Regions from separate parts of the Glutamicibacter sp. 2E12 genome, predicted to be linked through region 1. Evidence: predicted binding sites of a transcription regulator. Region 1 holds the regulator's gene; the other holds the start of a gene.

Evidence for each region. The regulator HspR, encoded in region 1, represses chaperone genes until heat shock. The targets are predictions, from matches to a motif close to AAGTTGAGTCNNNNNGACTCAACTT.
Region 2: a site for HspR is predicted at 1,520-1,544, ahead of ACP3TE_RS05495 (ATP-dependent Clp protease ATP-binding subunit). Genes of this name have one in related genera too.

Annotation. Positions count from the first base shown of each region.
Region 1 is NZ_CP188297.1:2,617,162-2,623,858, forward strand. Features, by position in the region: gene dnaK (molecular chaperone DnaK) at 1-592, shown strand, start outside; gene ACP3TE_RS12215 (nucleotide exchange factor GrpE) at 606-1,187, shown strand; gene ACP3TE_RS12220 (DnaJ C-terminal domain-containing protein) at 1,273-2,247, shown strand; gene ACP3TE_RS12225 (heat shock protein transcriptional repressor HspR) at 2,361-2,789, shown strand; gene ACP3TE_RS12230 (GNAT family N-acetyltransferase) at 2,786-3,412, opposite strand; gene trmB (tRNA (guanosine(46)-N7)-methyltransferase TrmB) at 3,463-4,320, opposite strand; gene ACP3TE_RS12240 (YccF domain-containing protein) at 4,447-4,857, shown strand; gene ACP3TE_RS12245 (TerC family protein) at 4,931-6,115, opposite strand; gene ACP3TE_RS12250 (GNAT family N-acetyltransferase) at 6,424-6,697, opposite strand, start outside.
Region 2 is NZ_CP188297.1:1,180,508-1,187,204, reverse strand. Features, by position in the region: gene ACP3TE_RS05495 (ATP-dependent Clp protease ATP-binding subunit) at 1-1,502, opposite strand, end outside; gene ACP3TE_RS05490 (response regulator) at 1,632-2,306, opposite strand; gene ACP3TE_RS05485 (sensor histidine kinase) at 2,620-3,804, shown strand; gene ACP3TE_RS05480 (hypothetical protein) at 4,433-5,638, opposite strand; gene ACP3TE_RS05475 (NAD(P)/FAD-dependent oxidoreductase) at 5,962-6,697, shown strand, end outside.

The DNA of each region.
Region 1 (6,697 bases):
CGAGTTCACCCGCGACAACAAGGCGCTGGGCACCTTCGAGCTGACCGGTATCGCACCGGCTCCTCGCGGCATCCCGCAGGTTGAGGTCACCTTCGACATCGACGCCAACGGCATCGTGCACGTATCCGCCAAGGACAAGGGCACCGGCACCGAGCAGTCGATGACCATTACCGGTGGTTCCTCGCTGTCCAAGGAAGACATCGAGCGCATGGTCCAGGAAGCTGAAGCACACGCCGAAGAAGACAAGGCACGCCGCGAGGCCGCTGAGACCCGTAACGCCGCTGAGCAGGCTGCCTACTCCGTAGACAAGCTGATCAAGGACAACGAAGACAAGCTGCCTGAAGAGGTCAAGACCGAGGTCCAGGCTGACGTCGACGCCCTGAAGGCTGCCCTGGAGAAGCAGGACAACGACGACGAGGTCAAGGCCGCGTTCGAGAAGCTGCAGGCATCGCAGACCAAGCTGGGCGAGGCAATCTACGCCAACGCGCAGGCCGAGGGCGCCCAGGCTCCTGAGGGCGAGCAGGCACCGAACGCTGATGAAGACATCGTCGACGCCGAGGTCATCGACGAAGACGAAGCCGACAAGAAGTAAGGAGTTTAGGAATATGTCCGAGGCAAAGGACCAGAACGAGAACTCCGGCCAGGAGCCGGAGAACCAGCCAGAGGCCGCCAACGAGCAGCCAACCGCTGACGCCCTGGGTCAGGCCGAGGCGATCCTGAACGAAGCTGCTGCTGGCGCTGAAGCCGATTCGGCGCAGCCGGAAGAGGCCGGTGCGGTGGAAACCGAACTGCGCAACGACCTGCTGCGCCTGCAGGCCGAATACGTCAACTACCGCAAGCGCGTGGAACGCGACCGGGCCGTAGCGCGTGAAAACGCCGTGCAGTCCGTGCTCAACACCCTGCTTCCGGTGCTTGACGACATCGATGCGGCGCGAGCCCACGGCGACCTCGCCGACGGCCCGTTCGCATCGATCGCCAACAAGCTGGATGGAATTCTGGCTCAGCATGGCCTGGAGCGCATCAACGAGGCCGGCGTGGAATTCGACCCGAACATCCACGAAGCCCTGCTTCGCCAGGCTGTTGACGAGATTCCAGCCGACCACGTGGGACAGGTGCTGCGCACCGGTTACCGCAAGGGAACCATCATCCTGCGTGCAGCTCAGGTGCTGGTAGCAACCGGCGAATAGCCACGAATAGCACAATCGATACTGCCCACTGCCGAGTCTTCGACAGTGGGCAGTGTCGAATTGGCACTGAAAGGATGGGGCCCTGATGGCAAGTCAGGACTGGATCGAAAAAGACTTTTACGCCATTCTGGGCGTCTCCAAGGACGCCAGCGAGGCGGACATCAAGAAGGCGTACCGCAAGCTTGCGCGCAAGTACCACCCGGATACCAACCAGGGTGATGCGGCCGCTGAAAAGAAATTCAAGGACATCTCCGAAGCCAACTCGGTGCTTTCGGACAAGGAAGAGCGCGAGCAGTACGACGCGATCCGCGCCATGGGCGGCGGAGCGCGATTCTCTGCTGGTGGCGGACCGGGCGGCCCCGGCGGGCAAGCCGGCTTCGAGGACATCTTCTCCAACCTCTTCGGAGGCGGCGGAGCGGGCCCACGTGGCCGCGGCGGGCAGCCGGACTTCTCCGACCTCTTCGGTGGTGGCGGCGGTTTCGGTGGCGGCGGCTTCGGCCAGAGCGCACCACCGCGCAAGGGTGCTGACCGCACGGCGAGCACCACGATTTCCTTCTCCGGATCAATTAAGGGCACCACCATTGGCCTGCGCGAGCAGAATGGCGAGGTCATTGACGTGCGCATACCGGCGGGCATCAAGGATGGCCAGTCGGTGCGCGTGCGCGGCAAGGGCCAGCCTGGTGCTGCCGGCAACGGCGACCTGCTGGTCAAGGTCAAGGTCAGCGAGCACCCGTTCTTCAAGCGCGAAGAGAACAACATCCGCATCCACGTGCCGGTGACCTTCGCTGAAGCGGTGCTTGGAGCAAAGATCCACGTACCGACCCTGGACGGGGATTCCGTTGCGGTGAAGGTTCCCGCTGGATCCAACTCCGGGCGCACCTTGCGTCTGAAGGGCCGCGGCGTGAAGACCTCCAAGGCCACCGGCGATCTGCTGATCGTCCTGGATGTCGCGATTCCGCAGAACCTCTCGGATGCTGCAAAGAAGGCCGTGGAGGACTTCGCATCAGCCACCGAGGGCGAGGATCCACGAGTGGATTTGGCTGCCAAAGCCAAGCTCTGAACCCAATAGGCTGTCTTCCCTGCCCCGTCATCGAATTGGCTGGGCAGGGAAGATAGACTCGAAGGCAATAGGGACCGAATCCAAGGTCCTTGCAGAAAGGTGGTAGAAGCAACGTGAACGGGGAGTACCTGCGACCTGTCTTCGTCATTTCCGTCGCCGCGCAACTTGCAGACATGCATCCGCAGACGCTGCGCCAGTATGACCGCATTGGTTTGGTTTCGCCCAGCCGCCAGAGCGGAAAGCAACGCCGCTACTCGCAGCGCGACGTATCACTGTTGCGCCAGGTGCAGGCCCTGAGCAAGGAAGGCGTCTCGCTCGAGGGCATCAAGCGCATCCTGGACCTGCAAGATCAAGTCGCCTATCTGCAAACCGAAGTCAATGGGCTTCGCCAAGAACTTTCCGCCGTACGCCAGGGCCAATCTCGCATCTTCGCTGCGGGCACCGCTGGAGGCGACATCGTTTCGTTGGCTAGGGGCATGCGCCCTGAACGCCGTGAACCGACCGTGACGCTGTTTACCGCGCGCCGCGCTATCGGACGCTAGATCCGTCCGTGCCGGGCCAAGCGCGCTTCCAATTGGGTGCGCGCGGCAGGCCATTCGTGCGGGAGTATTGAGAACACCACCGTATCGCGCAGGGTGCCGCTCTTTGGATCATATTTGTGATTGCGCAGCACGCCATCCTGCTTGGCGCCGAGCCGTGCAATCGCGGCGCGTGAAGCGGCATTGTGCCAGTGCGTGCAGAAAGCCACTGAATAGCAATCCAGTTCCTCGAAAGCCCGGCGCAGCAGCATGAACTTGGCAGCTGGATTGATCCCGGTGCCTTGGGCTGGCATGGCCAGGAACGTTGAGCCGATTTCCACGCGGTGATTTGCCGCGTCGATATTCAAGTAAGTCGTGGCCCCCACCGCTTTGCCGGTGGACAGGTCGATGATCGCAAAGGGAGCCATCTCGCCAGTTTCCTGCAATGCCAAGCGGCGCTGGATATCCAAGCGCATGGATTCGGCCGATGGAGTGGTAGCAAACCACGCTTCATCCAACTGGCCGTTGGCTGCGAGCTGGATCAGATCCGGGGCGTGGTCCATTGACAATTGTTCTAGCCGCACCCCGGCATAGTCCATTCTCGGAGCTTGGGCGTAGTGCAGACTTTGCGCAGAAGAAGAGGCCATGGAATCCATCCTAGGGATTCCATGGCCTCTTCAATGCTTTATTTCGGCGACTAGCCGATGCGGGTGTACGCCAGATCGAAGACCAGACGACCAGCCTTGAGCGCCTTGCCTTCGAAGCTGGTCAGGATCCGGCGCTCGAAACGCGGGGCCCAGCCACCCTGGGCATCTGTGAATTCTGGCTCGGGGTCGAAGCCTTCCATGCCCTCGCGGCGCACCTTGGTCAGGTTGCTCTCAGTGCCGGACAGATTGCCATGATGCTGGTTCTCGAAGTCCGGATGGGCTTCGAGGACTTCGCGCATTTGCTCGGCGTAGTTGGACCAGTCGGTGGCCAAGCGCAGGGTGCCTCCCGGCTTGAGCACGCGGGAGACCTTGTCCAGGAACGAGGCCTTGATCAGGCGACGCTTATGGTGGCGCGGCTTGTGCCATGGATCTGAGAAGAAGATCCAGATCTCATCGGCGCTGTTCTCGTCCAGCATGACATCCAGAACCTCTGGGGCATTGGCCTGCACTGCGCGGACGTTGGTGATGCCGAAAGACTCGACCTTCAGCATCAGCTGGGCCAGGCCCGGACGGTAGACCTCAACGGCGAGGTAGTTGCGCTCGGGATCATCCTTGGCGGCGTTGGCGATGCATTCGCCCAGGCCGGTGCCGATCTCCACGATCAGCGGTGCGGTGCGTCCGAAAGCCTCGGCAGGATCGAGCTGGAAGTCATCGGCAACCGAAGTGTCGGCGATCTTGCGGGGCGGCTCAATGACGTACTGATCGGCATTGCGCTCCCAGGCGCTGGCACGGCGGCCCTGCAGGCGGTTGCCGCGGCGCACGAAGGATACCGGCTCGGCACGGAAAAGGTCTGGGTTCCTAGGGGCAGTGCCGTGGGCTGGGCGCTGCTGCTCGCTCGATTCGCTCATGATGATTAATCCTATCCGAGCAAGCTGCTTCGATGCTTGCCGAACGGTAGGGGATTGGACACCCCTAGAAGAAAATCGGGGGGATCCCCGATGGAGTAAAACAGGCAAAAGACAGAGAATATAACCATGACTGATTTAGTGCGCGGTATTCTCAACATTATTTGGCTGCTTTTCGGCGGCCTGTGGCTGGCCTTGGGCTACGTGTTGGCAGGCATCATCTGCTGCGTGCTGATCGTGACCATTCCATTCGGCATCGCCTCGTTCCGCATTGCCGGCTATGCGCTGTGGCCGTTTGGCCGCACCGTGGTCGACAACGGCCCGGTAGGCGCGTTCTCCACCCTGGGCAACATCATCTGGATCATTTTTGCTGGTATCTGGATTGCCGTTGGGCACGTGGTAACCGCGATCCCGATGTTCATTTCGATTATCGGCATCCCGCTGGGGATCGCAAACTTGAAGATGATCCCGGTTTCCCTGATGCCTCTGGGCAAGGTCATTGTGCCTTCGGACTATTTCATCGGCGGTGTTCGCCGCTAGGCTGCGCCAAGACAGCGAATGGCTGCCAACCCTTGATGGGGTTGGCAGCCATTCGCTTTATGTACGAACCTGATCAGCTCTTGAGGTACTCATCGTGCTGGCGGTGCGCTTCGGCGACCTCGACACGGATCTTGTCCACGTCCTTGGCCTTGTCGCGGTACTTCTTTTCCATGGTTTTCACATACGCTTCTTCCTCCACCAAGGCGCGGTAGATGCGTTCGCGTTCGACCGCGTCCGAGGTGTAGCTCAGGTCGTTGTAGCTGTTGGCATGGCGGCGCAGGTTGCCGATGGCAGTCTGGGCCTTGCCTGCCTTGCTGAACAGCGAAGCGAGAATTGTCAGCACCAGGACGCCGATAATGACGCTCAGCGACAGGCCGGTGCTGATTTCAATGACCATCACGTGCTCACCATCATTGATGAATGGCAAGTTGTTCTCGTGCAGTGCATGCAGGATCAGCTTCACGCCGATGAATGCCAGGATTGCTGCCAACCCGTAGGACAGGTAGATCAAGCGGTCCAGCAATCCGTCGAGCAGGAAGTAGAGCTGGCGCAGTCCCATGAGCGAGAAGGCGGTAGCCGTGAACACGATGTAGACGTTCTGGGTGAGTCCGAAGATCGCAGGGATGGAATCCAGAGCGAAGAGAATATCGGTACCGCCGATGGCCACCATGACCAGCAGCATCGGAGTCAGGACCTTCTTGCCATCGATCTTGGTGAACAGCTTGTCGCCGTCATAGTTGTCGGTAGTGTGGAATAGCTTCTTGGCGATCCGGATGATGAAGTTGTTGGCCTCATCGGATTCGTCATCCTTCTTCAGCAGGTTGCCTGCGGTCAACAGCAGGATCAGGCCGAACAGGTAGAAGACCCAAGCGAACTGGTTGATCAGCGCCGCGCCGACAAAGATGAAGGCGGTACGTGCGATCAGCGAGAAGACGATGCCGAAGAGCAGGACTTTCTGCTGGTCTTCGCGGGGTACGCGGAAGCTGGCGATGATAATCAGGAAGACGAACAGGTTGTCGACCGACAGGGCCTTCTCGGTAATGTAGCCGGCAAAGTACTCGGCACCCATGTCGATTCCGCCGAAGACCAGCACCAGCACACCGAAAACGAGGGCCAAGCCAACATAGATGCTGGACCAGATCGCTGCTTCACGCAGCGATGGAACGTGGGCCTTGCGGATGTGGAAGAAATAGTCGAAGGCCAGAAGGGCGAGAATCACGACAATCGTGATGCCCCAAATCATAGGGGAAACTCCCATAGGGATTCCTGCTTTCGTAAGTAGCGCGCGAACGCATCTGAGTAAGTCTCTTCACCGACCCCGGGGCTGGCCGCAAAACCCGGCAGGACCATGAAGTCCTGCGTATTGACGGATTCAACGATTATGAATACTCCCTTACGTTCTACCAGCTTATCCTGATGCGATGCTTCTGGAAAAATCTTGGTCCGTGGATGTCATGATGATCTGTAATGTACTTTGTCTTTGTGCAGTTGGGTAGGCGTCAATAGCAATTCGAAGAATGCACTTTGCTTGGAGCAACGTGGGCTAGGGGCAGGAACTAGGCGCTGCTAGAGCGACTTGTGCATCTTGATGCTGGTGGTTTCATATCCAAGCGATTCATAGAGGCCGCGAGCGCTCTGGTTGAATCCGAACACATTCAGCCCCAGGGTACGTGCGCCGTGGGCACGGGCGTATTCTTCGGCCAAATTCATGGCCTGGCGTCCGAACCCCTTGCCGCGGTGCCCGGGGTCGACAACTATGTCCCAAACCCACCATGAAGCCGGATCGCCTGAGGTGTCGTGGCCGATCCAGACATAGCCCACATCGCCGAAAATGCCATGC
Region 2 (6,697 bases), 1.4 Mb from region 1:
TGCTTCTCATCCACTACCCGGGTGACCCCTGCATCGCCGGCCTCCTCAGCAGCCTTGATGCGCGCGGTCATCTCCACGATGTGGTCACGCCATGCGCCAGCTTCTTCGAATCGTTCCTCGCCGATAGCGCGTGACTTCTCACGCTCGGCGTCTACCAATTCGGCACGCAGGGACTGCACATCCTCGGCATCTCCGGCAGCGATGGACCGCCGGGCACCGGCGATATCGATCAAGTCGATGGCCTTGTCAGGAAGCTGGCGGTCGTTCAGGTAGCGGGCAGAGAGCGTCACCGCGGCCTTGAGCGCTTCGGGGGTGTACTGCACCTGGTGGTGATCCTCGTAGGATTCGCGCAGGCCGTCCAAAATGGCCAGTGCAGTTTTCTCCGACGGCTCGGCGACAGTAACCTTGCCGAAGCGCCGAGCCAGCGCGCTGTCCTTCTCCACCTTGCGGAACTCATCGAGCGTAGTGGCGCCGATCATGTGCAGCTCGCCACGCGCCAAACGCGGCTTGAGGATATTTGCGGCGTCCATATTGCCGGACTCGCCAGAGCCTGCACCGACCAGCAGATGCATCTCATCGATGAATATCAGCACCTGCCCTTCGGCTGCGGCTACCTCGTCGAGCAGGCCGGTGAGCCGCTGCTCGAAATCTCCGCGGTAGCGGGTTCCGGCGAGCATGCCCGGAAGATCAATGGAGATCAAGGCCGCATTGCGCAGTTGGGCTGGTACCTGGTCATCGATGATGGCGCGGGCCAGGCCTTCGGCAATGGCGGTCTTGCCCACGCCGGCCTCGCCAATCAGCACAGGGTTGTTCTTGGTGCGACGGGCCAGGATTTCAATAACCTGATCCAGTTCCTCCTTGCGTCCGATCACCGGATCAATCTGGCCGTCGGAGGCCAGCAGGGTCAGATCGGTTCCGTAGCGTTCGAGCATGGACACGTCGGACTCGGAATCGGACTGGTTCTGGGTATCGTTTTGGCCACGCTGGGCCTGCTCCATGGCGGCTTGCTGCAAGGACTGGCCGGTGATGCCGTGCTGCGCCAGGAGCTGGCTGACCGGAGATTCCGGGTTGAAAACGAAGGCCAGGAAAAGATGATCAGGATCGATGTAGGTCGAACCGTAGTTACGAGCAACCTGATAGGCGTCAAAGAGGCTGCGCTGAGCTGCCGACGATAGGTGGGATGGTTTCTCGCCCTTCTCCTGGGACTTGGGCATGCGCGCGATGGCATCTGCACTCAAAGCCTCGATGTCGATACCCATGGCGGTCAGGTGCTCGCCGACTGGTTCGGTGCGCAGCAGAGCCATCAGGAGGTGCAGGGAATCAATCTCGTCGTGGCCATGCTCCTGGGAAATCGCTGCCGCGGTGGCTACCGCTTCGTGGGTGCGGGCGGAAAGCAGGCGCGTGAGGTCGATGGGACGTGCTGCCTGGGCACGTGAAGACAGGAATCGAGAGAGGAATTCCTCAAACGAGCCATCTGACGGTGCGCCGAAAAATGCTGGCAAGTGAGCCTCCTAATAGAAACTTGAGCGGTCTATGCTCATGTTCAACGCATATGGCGCGCAGATATTCCCGAACCAGCCGGGCAAGGTGTCAAAGAGGTTGACTTCACACTAATAGCTGGAAAGCAGGCGCTAGTCTTTCGGGATTTCGATAAGGCCCATACGCGCGGCCGCAACCAGGGCCTGGACCCGATCGCGAACATTCAGCTTAACGAAAATCTTCGCCATATGGGTTTTAACCGTGGTTTCGGAAATAGTCAGAGTTCTTGAAATCTCGGTATTGTTTAGCCCGCGTGCGAGCAGTTTTAGAATCTCGAATTCCCGATTGGTAATTCCCAAGTCATAGGCCAGTTCTTGAATGTCTTGGGAATTATCCCGGTAAGCTTCGCGAACCGCAGAAACTAGATCAGAAGAAACCGACGGGGAAATGGCTGCAGTTCCTTGGTGAACGGCATGGATCGCATGAATAATTTCATCTGGTTCAGAGTCTTTTACCAAGTATCCGCTGGCCCCAGCGGTCAGTACCGGAACCAGATAGTCGTCCGAAGAAAAGGCGGTAATGGCAAGCACTGAGGGGCTGTCTTCGGCAGATTTGATTGCTTTAGTAGCGCTAACCCCGTCCATTATCGGCATCTGCAAATCCATGAGCACAACGTCCACTTGATTGCCGCTGCAATACTCGACGGCGGCCTGTCCATTTTCAACAGAATTAACCGTTACAATTCCGGGGTCTGTTGCTAGGATTGTGCCCAACGCATGCCGAATTAGAGGTTCATCATCGACAATAAGGACCTTTATTTGTTCCATCTGATTCCTCTGATTCGATGCGGGTGGCCTCATGTTGGCCTGTTCACCTGAAAGTATATAAGTTGATCTGATGTGGAGTTTGTTATGAAGGGTTTGAAAATGCTGGCCGTAGCAGCATTAGTTCTGGCACCATTGACCGCCGTGGCAGCTCCTGCATCTGCCGCGAGCTCTCCAGCCTCCAGCAGTGGCAACGTTGCTACTCCTGCTGGCTTTGGCTCAGCCTTCTCGGAGTGGTTCTGCAAACGCTACGGCGTCGCCTGCCCATAACGCGGTTTATTTGACTTGATCATCTGAGCCGGGAATTATTCGGCATATGAATGGACGACTAAAGGACACCCTGACCAAGCTCTTCGCTGGTCGGGGTGTCATTGTTTGGACTGGTATTGCGGTTCTGATCGCGGTTTCCAGTAGCGAGTTCGTGACTCTGCTGGAAGACGGATTTAGTGGTTCGTCGGATATTTCGGTTCGAGGCGCGTTGCTCGGCGTTGGACTGTGCGCAATTCTTGCGCTTGGTCTTCGCTGGGTTGCCGTATCCGTCGGATTGTTTGTGGCAGTTGCCTATTTCTTCCTCACGGACGGCGCCTTGTTCTTCTGGACTGTCGTTTCATTCATGATTTTTTCGGCGCTGGCAGCTACGGCCAGTGCCATGAGTGTTAGGGCCTTATTCCTAACCTTGTCCGCAGCGTGGATGGTGCAGTTCGGCGTCCAGTCCGGGCAAGACGCGGTTCTGCTTGTCGGGATTGCCCCGTTGACGGCGATGGCGTTCTTCTTAACGAGGAATATTTACTTGCTGCGCGAGAAGAACGAGCTCGCTCTTCGGCAAATGCATACGGTCAAAGAGCAGACTCGTCTTGCTGTCGACCGGGAGCGAAAGAACATTGCCCGGGATCTGCACGATATTGTCGCGCATGACATCACGGTCGTGGCCATGCAGTCGAAGGCCGCGAAATTCGCAAACGATGGGCAGAAGGCCCTCGAAGCTCTGGATGTCATCGCCAAACTGAGTACTGAGACGTTGCACGATTTACGCCTGATGCTCAATGTCCTGAGGGCTGATGGGACCATGGCAGATCCCTCGTCCCAGGGCATTGATAAGCCGGCCGCTACTACTGTTTACGCGCTTCAGGGTGCAGAACTTTTCGTTCAGAGGCTAAAAGAGGCAAATTTCGAGGTGAGCTCCACCACTGACGAGAAAATTTCCGAATTGCCCCGTTCTGCACAGACTGCGATTTATCGGGTCATGCAAGAAGGTACAACAAATGTGATAAAGCACGGTGCCTTGGGCGGGAAGTGCACCTTCGAACTCACGGTCCAAGGGGCAGAGGGCATCCTGGAAATTACTAATCAGATGGGGAATTTCGACAAGAAGGCGAGTGGGTTGCCCGAAGGCGGGACAGGCCTGATTGGCATGGGTGACAGGATGCGTGCATTTGGTGGAAAGTTTGCAACCAGTTCCGAAAACGGTGTTTGGGCACTGCGCGCAAGCATCCCGTTCTGACCCCTACCCTCCTACTAAAGTATGATTTCGGATTTTCGCAGGACGCGATAAGTTAGACATGTATCGGTGAAGACCGATCACCGGGAAGGTACTTGGTGGTGTTTTGCGAGTGGCATCACTAAGGATCCGAGGGTGATTAAAAGGTACGTTGCATTGCGTAAACGGACTGATCTTTCATCGGCGCTGTGCCCCCATCGCACGCCGTTGTCTGTCAGTAATGCAACGTACCTTTTATAACTTAAACCCAGCCCGTGTTTCTGCGTTCTGCCTCACACCTCAGGTCGGAATGGGCCTGCGTGGCGTGGTGTTGCGCCTATGGAGAGCATTTCCTGTCTGGGAAGCGAGCGCGCATGAGTACCCAGGCAGATACGGTTGTTTGGCAACAATAAGGCCTGGCCGTGGAGCCTAAGGGCGGCTTTGATAGCAAGACGGCAGATGCTGCGATCAACGCAGAAGCAACCGCAGATTCTTTGGCCGTGAAGGCCGGCGAACCAAGCGGGCCCCATGGTTCGATCGCCTGCCGTGGCACGACGCCGAGCTGGCCACGCGCATCGGCTAGTCGATGAATCAACGGCAAAGGGTGCGAGAACTCGAATTAGCTCTCGCACCCTTTGCCGTTGCTGGTGGTCTAAACCTCGGAAGCCTCTGCCTCTTGGGTGTCTTTCAAAACATGATCAGAGACCTTGGCCAGCGCTCGTTCCAGTGAAGAGCGCAAGACCACAGGAATCGTGATCTCGTCATTAATCTCGACAAGGCCTTCGCGTTCAAAGACGCGCAGCAGGGACTCGACCTGGGGGACAACCTCCTCAAGGCTGGCAATCAGGTGATGCTGCTCGGCGGGAAGGTCATCTTCGGTCGGAACTTGCAACGCGAACTCGGCACGTGGCGGTGTCGATGATGCGGCATTGCTCAACACGCCGGCCACCATCTCGGCGATCTGCGCCTTGCCCGGCTGCTCCAAGGTGTTGATCAGGATGTGCGAGTAGAGAACCTCTGCAATCAGCTCCTTGACCAAGCGGGCGCCTTGTCCGCTGGATGCCAGCAGCGCATCGCTGAGCGACTCGGTTGGGGTTGCGTTCGGTTCCTGGTAGCGCAGCATGGCCGTGCCGATCAGGGCGTCCCAGTATGCCGATAGGCGTGGAATGTCGGCCAGCGAAGAAACGGCAGTGCCGTCTTCCGGCTCCCACTGGGCATCCTCTGGAACGCCGGCGGATTCATCGACCTTGACGAACAGGCCCAGCGCGCTGGCCGCATCCTGCAGCGTATCGCCGGTGAGTACGCCAGCTGGGGTGGTCGGCTTGCCTTCGCCAACCCAGCTGATCAACTCGCGAGCCGCAAAAACGAAGGGCATCGCTTCGAGGCTGCCGTTGGCCTCATCATCTTCGAGATAAGGTGCCACGATGGGTGAATCGCCAGCCATGCGGGAGAGGAATTCGAAAGTCTGCTTGAAGTCATCCACGCTTCCGCCGAAATTAGCGGTCGTGCCCAGGAAAGTCAGGTAATGCTTGAGGATCGCAGCGCTGGCTTCCGAAACTTCCTTGCCCAGCGACGTCAAGTGGCCCAGCTGTTCACCCAGAATCGTCGGATCCAGGGTTTTGACGTCAACGCTCTGGCGCAACTGGGCATGCACGGTCAGCAGGGTAGTGAGCCCTTCGAGCGCTGCGCGGGTCTCGCTGGCTGCCTGGCCCTCTTCGTGGAAGTGGCGGAAGAGCGAGGACTTGAATGGCTGAAGAGCTTGGCGCACTTCAGATTCAAAAGGCACGCTGCTGGCGCCGGAACGGCGGGCTGGATGACCCTGGGCAGGCTTCTTCTTGGCTGGTTTACGTGAGGCCATGAGTGTGGTGCAGTTCCTTAGAAATGGCTGATCGGCGGGATTGGTAATTCGCTTCTCTCCAGTCTACGCAGGACGCGCTGGAGGCGAAGTTCCCGATGGGCGATAGTGATGCAGCCTCTGGGGAAAGTGCCCGTACGGGAGGAAGTACTTGTTGAAAGTTCGGAATATGCAATCATTTACCGCAAGAAACACGAACCTCCTGCCGGTGTGGTGGCGCTCACCGTCGAATCGTCAGGACGCGTTGATTTTCCCTGGGGATCGCGCGACAGTGAAGACATGCGGGCTCGTGTGGAGAGGCCGTCGAAATGCTAGGAGAGTGGATCATGGCTGGAGTAGGCGTGCCAGATCATGTCGTTGTTGTAGGCGCTGGCTTTGTTGGCCTGTCGACCGCTTGGTACCTGCAGGAAGCGGGCATTAAGGTCACCGTCGTGGATCGCGGCGGCGTCGCGTCCGGTTCCTCTTGGGGTAACGCCGGCTGGTTGACCCCAGCGCTGACCCTGCCCATCGCGGAGCCTGCAATTTTCAAGAACGGCCTGAAGATGATGCTCGACCCGGCATCCCCGCTGTACATTCCGCTGAAGGCCGATGCCAAGTTGCTCCGCTTCCTGATCGGTTTTGCCTGGCACTCGACCCCGAAGAAGTGGGAAGAAGCCATGCGGGTCTACTCGGAAATCGGCGCGACCGGTTTGGATGCCTTCGACGAAATCGCGCAGGCGACTTCGGCAGGGCCGGGAGTGCAGGAGCCGACCAAGCCGGCAAATCCATTCTTGACCGGTTTCACCTCGCTCAGCGACCGCGATGCGCTGCTGCATGAATTCGAGATGATCGAGAAGACCGGCGGCGAAGTTGATTACGAATTGCTCACCGGCGACGAGTTGCGCGGCATCGAGCCGACCCTGTCCAATAAGGTCGCTGCGGGCGTAGCCATCAAGAACCAGCGCTACATCAACCCGCCGAAGTTCATGGATTCACTGGCCGAATCCGTCATCGCCCGCGGCGGCGACATCATCGGAGCCTTCAACGTCACCGATGTGCGCGACAATGGCGGCTCGGTCACCG